DNA from 2 places in the Comamonas aquatica genome. Region 2 is predicted to be linked to the other one. Evidence: riboswitches for the same ligand, from Rfam matches in the RefSeq annotation. Region 2 holds a riboswitch; the other holds the start of a gene.
What was found. Region 2 has a riboswitch for cobalamin ahead of KAQ61_RS02590 (TonB-dependent receptor). Riboswitches for the same ligand answer to the same signal wherever they lie in the genome.

Region 1 (3,534 bases), 670 kb from region 2:
CTGGCCGATGGTGACCACCGAGGCCGGTGCCCGGTCCAGGTGGAGGCGATGGCCGCAGTTCTGCAACTGCAGCGGGTAGTCCGCAGCGTGGGCAGACAGGGCGGTGGCCAGCAGGGTGGCGTAGGCAAGGCGTCGAGGCAGCATCAGGGGGCTTCTTTCCAGAAAAAGCGGGTACCCCTGGAAGCACTGGCAACACCCCTGCGGCGCGCGGGACCCCGAAAGGCCCTGGCAGGCAGGTCCACGGGACATTGCTCACTTCCCGGACACCCCGCCGGCAATCGATGGTTGGTGCTTTGGCAGGTCTCCTGACTGGCACGTCATCGCGTCGCCCCGCCTTCCCGAATGTGGATTCAGTGGCGGATGGGGCGGGCTCGTTGCCTACAGTTGCGGGGGCAGTTCCATTCGGCCGCCAGCCCCTGAAGCGGGTGGCGGTCATTGGATTCCCTCATGCGGCTGGCGGTGGCTGGCGCATGTCCTTGCGGAACCAAAGTTCGGGTAATGTAGCTGATTTTGTAGCGTCTGGCGCAGGCACCGTCTGCGTGGACACCTGTTTCCAGTCTGATATGTCCCTTCCCGAATGCATGGCCATTGCGCCCGTCCACCGCCTGGAGGCGGTGCAGGACTTCTTGCACATGGCCCGCCAGCAGATGTTCGGCACGCTGGTGGATCCGCAGCAAACCCCCGCGGATCTGCAGCATTTTGAGCAGGTGTACGCGGCGGGCACGGGCGGCATGTGGGCGGCCCGGCATCCGCAGCACGGCATGGTGGGCAGCATTGCCTACCGCGCCTACGATGGACGCTTCGCGCAACTGGATTTCGGCGCGCTGCGCGTGGTGGAGGTGGTGCGCCTGTTCGTCGCCCCGGTGTGGCGCCGGCAGGGGCTGGCTGTGGCCTTGATGGACCACGTGCGCCAGCATGCCATCGCCCAGGGGGTGCAACTGCTGTACCTGCACACGCACCCGTTCCTGCCGGGCGCGCTGGAGTTCTGGCAGCAGCAGGGCTTTCAGGTGGTGCAGCGCGAAACGGCCGCGCCCTGGCACACCATCCACATGCAATGCGCGCTGTAGCGCTTGCCGCCCGCGGTCTGCGCCGCAGGGCCGGCAGTCGCTTCTGCTTCTATAATCCAGACTCCAACAGGAGCCCTGCCGCACCCGCGTGCGTGGGGTGAAACGGGAAGTCCGGTGACCTCGCACCCCTGGTGTAGAGCATTCCGGCGCAGCCCCCGCTGCTGTAAGCCTGACAGACACACTTCGATGCCACTGGGTGCCCCCCGGGAAGGCGGTGTGCGCTGTATGACGGCAAGCCAGAATACCGACCTGTTGGCACGCAGTTGTATGCCACGGGGTGTGGGCCGTTTGCTGACAGGTTCCATCCCGCCTTGGCGGGGCGCCGGCCCGCCGCACACACACACCACCTTCCCGTATGGGCATGCCTTTCCATGGAAATGGCTCGGGGAGAGCATGGACCTCACGTTCAAACAACAGCATGCCGAACGCATGCAGGACAAGAAAGCCCAGGTGCAGGCTGCCATGGCGCGCGCCCAGGTCGAGCGCGGCATCGTCGTGCTGCTGACCGGCCATGGCAAGGGCAAGACCACCTCGGCTTTCGGCATGCTGTACCGGGCCCTGGGCCATGGCCTGCGCGCCGGCGTGGTGCAGTTCATCACGGGCACCCACGCCTCGGGCGAAGTCACCTTTTTGCAGCAGCAGGGGCTGCTGGGGCAGGGGGCGAGGGCCCAGGTGGACTACCACGCCATGGCCACGGGCTGTTCCTGGCAGCGCAGCGACTGGGACGCCGACCTGCCCGCCGCCAACCAGGCCTGGCAGGCGGCGCAGCGCATGCTGGCCGACCCCAGCCTGCGCCTGGTGGTGCTCGACGAGCTGACCTTCATGCTGCAGTACGGCTATCTGGCGCTGCCCGAGCTGCTGCAGGCGCTGGAGCGCCGCCCCGCCGGGCAATCGGTGGTCATCACCGGCCGCAGTGCGCCGGCACCGCTGCTGGCGCTGGCGGACACGGTCAGCGAGATCGCCGACACCCGGCATGCCTTCCAGGCCGGCGTGAAGGCGCAGGCGGGCGTGGACTTCTGATGCGGCCACCGCTGCGAGCTATGCTGCTGGCGCTGTGCGCCGGCCTGCCCATGGCCGTGGGGGCGGGGGCGCTGCCCACACTGATGTCCACCAACATCTGCGCCGACACCCTGGCGCTGAGCCTGGCGGCGCCGCAGCAGATCCTGTCGCTGTCGCGCCAGAGCCAGGATGCGCAGCGCTTTTCCCTGGCCGCCCAGGCCCGGCAGTTTCCCGCCAACGAAGCGACGGCGGAGGACGTGCTGCACCTGCAGCCCCAGGTGGTGTTGGCCTCGCGGCGCTGGAATGCCCGGCACCAGACGGCCTTGCTCCAGCGCCATGGCGTGCAGATCGTGACGGTGCCGTTTCCCACCGACTGGGAGGGCATCTTCAGCAGCACGCGCAAGATGGGCCAGGCCCTGGGGCGCGAGGCCGCAGCGCAGGCGCTGCTGGACAGCCTGTCCGCGAGGCTGGCGCAGTTGCGCGCCACACCGCGGCCTTTCAAGGTCCTGTACCTACGCCCGAATGGCGGCAGCGCGGGGGCGCAGACGCATGTGGACGCCGTGCTGACGGCCGCCGGCCTGCGCAACCATGCCAGCGCGCTGGGCCTGCAGGGCTGGGGGCGCATCGACCTGGAGCGCATTGTGCAGAACCCGCCCGACATCTTCATCACCCCCGGGCTGGTCAATGACGCGGCCTACGCCCGCTCCGGGCTGAGCCGCCATCCGCAGATGCAAAAGCTGCTGCAGCACATCCCCGTGGTGGTGCTGCAGCACAACGACTGGGGCTGCAGCAACTGGCAACTGATCGAGGCGGCCGAGTCGGTGGCCGCCCAGATCGACGCCTTGCCGCGGCCTGCCGCCCGGGTGGCGCTGCGCGAGGGGGCGCCATGATGCGCTGGACCCCGCGCACCGGCATGCCCCGTGTCTGGCTGCTGAACACCGGGCTGCTGGCCCTGCTGCTGGTGCTGGCCGGCATCTCCCTGGGCATCGGTTCGGTGTCCATCGGGGTGGCGGACTGGTGGGCGGCTGCCTGGCAGCCTGCAGGCGCCAGCGATCTGGCCGTGCGCCACCAGGCCATCGTGCAGGAAATCCGCCTGCCGCGCGTGGTGCTGGCGGTGCTGGTGGGCATGTCGCTGGGTGTCGCGGGCGCGGCCCTGCAAGGCCTGCTGCGCAATCCGCTGGCAGAGCCCGGCCTGCTGGGCGTCAGCTCCAGCGCCGGCCTGGGTGCCGTGCTGTGCATCTATTTCGGGCTGTGGCACTGGAATGCCTGGCTGTTGCCCACGGTGGCCATGGCCAGCGCGGCCGCCGCCACCCTGGTGCTCTACCGCATCGCCAGCCGGGGCGCTAGCAATCTGACCCTGATTCTGGCGGGCGTGGCCATGTCCTCGCTGATGGCGGCGCTGACGTCGTTGGCCATCAACCTGGCCCCCACGCCCACCGACATGCAGGACATCGTGCTGTGGCTGATG
Region 2 (3,534 bases):
CAACGGCATGGTCTACATCGGTGGCACCATCCTGTGCCGCCGCCTGCTGGTGCGCTGGGGCGTGCGCCGCACCGTGGCCGTGGCCGGCGGCCTGGCCCTGCTGTGCGCCGTGCTGCTGGCGGCGCTGGCCTGGGCCGGCGTGCGCAGCGGCCTGGCCTATGCTGCGGTGTGCATGCTGTACCCGGTGGCCCACGGCATCCAGCAGCCCTGCGGGCAAAGCGGCGCGGTCAGCAGCTTTCCGCAGGCGGCGGGCACGGCCTCGGCGCTCAACGGCTTCATCATGATGGTGTGCGCCTTTGCCACCGGGCAGGTGCTGGGCCGCAGCTTCAATGGCACTGTGTACCCCTTGGTTTTCGGCCTGGGCCTGTGGTGCCTGGCCGCAGCCTTGGCATCATGGACGCTGGTGCGCCGCTACGGCGCCCCCGGCGCGGCCACTTCGGCCTGATGCGCGCCGGGCTGGCTTCAACCCTTTCCTGCCCCCTGCCTTGACTGCGTCCCCCCACCCTCTGCCCTGCATTGCGATTGCAGGCCCCACGGCTTCCGGTAAAACCAACGGCGCGCTGGCCCTGGCCGCCGTCCTGGCCCAGCGCGGCCAACCCAGTGAAATCATCAGCGTGGACTCGGCCCTGGTCTACCGCGGCATGGACATCGGTACCGCCAAACCCAGCCTGCAGGAGCGGGCCGCCGTGCCCCACCACCTGATCGACATCCTCGACCCGCTGCAGTCGTACAGCGCGGCCGAGTTCGTGCAGGACACCCAGCGCCTGGTCGCTGAGATCCGCGCACGCGGCGCCATCCCGCTGCTGGTGGGCGGCACCATGCTGTATTTCAAGGCGCTGCTCGACGGCATCGACGACATGCCTGCCGCCGACCCCGAGGTGCGCGCCCGGCTAGACGCCCAGGCCGCCAGCATCGGCTGGCCTGCCATGCATGCCGAACTGGCCCAGGTGGACCCGGAAACCGCCGCCCGCCTGGCGCCCGGCGACAGCCAGCGCATCCAGCGTGCGCTGGAGGTGTGGCACATCTCCGGCCAGCCACTGTCCAGCTTTCACCAAGCAAAAAAGAGAGCTGAAGACGCACAGCCCGCCTTTGATTGCACGCTGTTTTCGTTGGAACCCAGCGACCGTGCCTGGCTGCACGCCCGCATCGCCCAGCGCTTCCAGGCGATGCTGGACGCCGGCTTCATCGACGAAGTGCAGGCCCTGCGCGCACGCGGCGACCTGCACCCCGACCTGCCCAGCATGCGCTGCGTGGGCTACCGCCAAGTCTGGGAAGAGCTGGACTGGCAGGTCCGCAAGAACGCCCCGCAACTGAACATGCACCTGGTGCGCGAAAAGGGCATTGCCGCCACGCGCCAGTTGGCCAAGCGCCAGATCACCTGGCTGCGCAGCATGCCCCAGCGCCGCACCATCGCCTGCGACGACCCGCTGGCCACCATGCAGCTGGTCCAGGCCGCGCTGCAGTGCCTGCCGGCCTGACCAGCCCCCCTGACCGAGCAGGCAGGCTGCGCGCACCGGACTTCCCCCGGTGCAGGACCGGGCTGGCCCCGGCCAAGGACGGGGCGATGGACCGGCCCATTGCGCCCGGTCCAATGACCCAGGCCTTCGGAGGCCTGTCGGTGCCCCCTGTGCCCGGATACCCCCGCCTGCCAGGGTGACACTTACCTCTGCTTACCGGCCCCGGCCGCCCAGGCCTTAGCCTTGGACCAGGAGTTGCCCATGAGAACCATGACCCTTTGCGCCACCGCCCTGTGCTTTGCACTGGCCCTGGGTGGCTGCGCCCAGCGCGCGCAGTACTACCAGCCCTCGGACACCAGCGCCCGCAGCGGCAGCGGCATCACCGTGTATGGCGAGATCGACGCCAGCGTGGTGCATTCGCGCTGAGCGCGCTGGACACACGCCCCACGCCACAGGCTCCGTGCGCGCGGTGATGCCGCGGGCGCGCCCACACAGTGCAAGCACCAACTTTCAGCAAACCCCCTGTCACGCCACAACCTGGATGCACGTCCCAGCGCTGCGGGCACCTGCGCCGCGCAACCCGTGCGGGCGGGAAGCCCGGTATCATCGCCGTCCACTGCCTCCCAAGAGGCGGTAACCACGTTATCGGTGCCCAGGTCGGTCACGCCCTGGGTTAAACGGGAAACAGGTGCGCGCCATCCCCCGATGGATGCAATGCCTGTGCTGCCCCCGCAACGGTAAGTGCGAGTCTGTGGAACCTGTGCCACTGGGACGACAACGTCCTGGGAAGGCGTTCCACATGTCCGGTCAACCGGACCAACGCACCAGCCCGGAGACCGGCCGAAACGTACAGAGTCGGATGCGCTGCGGGGTGGCAGCGACGAGTGCGGCATGTTGGCTGCCTTCAGCAGCCCCCTTCCCCAAACGCGGTGCATCCATGTACGCAACGCCGCCGCCTGCGGGGACGCAGGATCGCGGCCTGATGAGTGATGTCCATGCCCTTCCGTCCTTCCCCCTGTTCCCTGGCTGTGGGAACCGCCCTGTCTTTGTTGGCGGCCCCTGCCAGCGCCCAGTCCAGCCTCAGCGAGCCCATCGTGGTCTCGGCCACACGCATCGACATGCACGACCAGGATGCGCCCTATGCGTCCGAAGTGCACACCCGCAGCGACATCGAGCGCTCGGGCGCGCATTCGCTGTTCGACTATCTGGCGCAGCAAAGCTCGCTGCAGATCAGCCCCAGCTACGGCAACCGCTACACCCCGCAGATCAGCATGCGGGGCTATGGCAATGACGGCTTCCAGAACCTGGTGATCTCGGTCGATGGCCGCCGCCTCAACAACATCGACTCCATCCCACAGCTCATCGGCTCGATCTCGCTCAGCGACATCGAGCGCATCGAAATCACCAAGGGCAGCGGTGCCGTGATGTTCGGTGACGGCGCCACCGCCGGCACGATCCAGATCTACACCAAGCCGCGCAGCGGCGTCAGCCTGGAAACCTATGCGGGCGACCACGGGCAGCGCGGCGCCATCGCCTCGGCAGGCCTGGTCCGCGAGCGCTTCGATCTGTCGGCCACCCTGGACCACAGCCATGTGAACGGATTCAGCAGCCCCGACCCCACGGGCACCGGGACCAGTCGGAAGGCAACACCTGGCGTGTGGCCGGTGCCCTCAAGCCGGTGGAAGGCCTGCGCCTGGACATGGAGGCCGGCGCCTCGCACATCGACACGCGCTACCCGAATCCGCTGACGCAGGCACAGTTCAACGCCAACCCCGGCATGTACACCGGAGACCCCTACCCCTACATCCAGCAGAAGCTGCAAAGCGACCACTGGAGCCTAGGCGCCGAGTACCGCGTGAACCGCCAGTGGAAGCTGTCGGCCCGCCACAACGATGAGGACAAGTCCTCGCGGTACCCCAACTCTACGCCCGCCCAGTACCGCTACGTGTACAACGAAGTGGCAGCGCAGTTCCAGCACGACGCGCTGATCCTGAATGCGGGTTATCAGAACTTCGATGGCCAGCGCACGCAATCCGGCAGCACCACCAAGCACAACCGCGGCCTGTTCCTGCAGGGG

Region 1: another riboswitch for cobalamin. It lies ahead of cobO (cob(I)yrinic acid a,c-diamide adenosyltransferase); the one in region 2 lies ahead of KAQ61_RS02590 (TonB-dependent receptor).

The regions. Positions count from the first base shown of each region.
Region 1 covers NZ_CP072916.1:1,218,341-1,221,874, forward strand. The annotation lists gene KAQ61_RS05810 (ABC transporter substrate-binding protein) at 1-144, opposite strand, end outside; cobalamin riboswitch at 279-504, opposite strand; gene KAQ61_RS05815 (GNAT family N-acetyltransferase) at 564-1,067, shown strand; cobalamin riboswitch at 1,119-1,334, shown strand; gene cobO (cob(I)yrinic acid a,c-diamide adenosyltransferase) at 1,461-2,087, shown strand; gene KAQ61_RS05825 (ABC transporter substrate-binding protein) at 2,087-2,956, shown strand; gene KAQ61_RS05830 (FecCD family ABC transporter permease) at 2,953-3,534, shown strand, end outside.
Region 2 covers NZ_CP072916.1:552,436-555,969, reverse strand. The annotation lists gene KAQ61_RS02605 (multidrug effflux MFS transporter) at 1-445, shown strand, start outside; gene miaA (tRNA (adenosine(37)-N6)-dimethylallyltransferase MiaA) at 486-1,478, shown strand; gene KAQ61_RS02595 (hypothetical protein) at 1,719-1,883, shown strand; cobalamin riboswitch at 2,090-2,316, shown strand; gene KAQ61_RS02590 (TonB-dependent receptor) at 2,453-3,205, shown strand; gene KAQ61_RS02585 (TonB-dependent receptor) at 3,115-3,534, shown strand, end outside.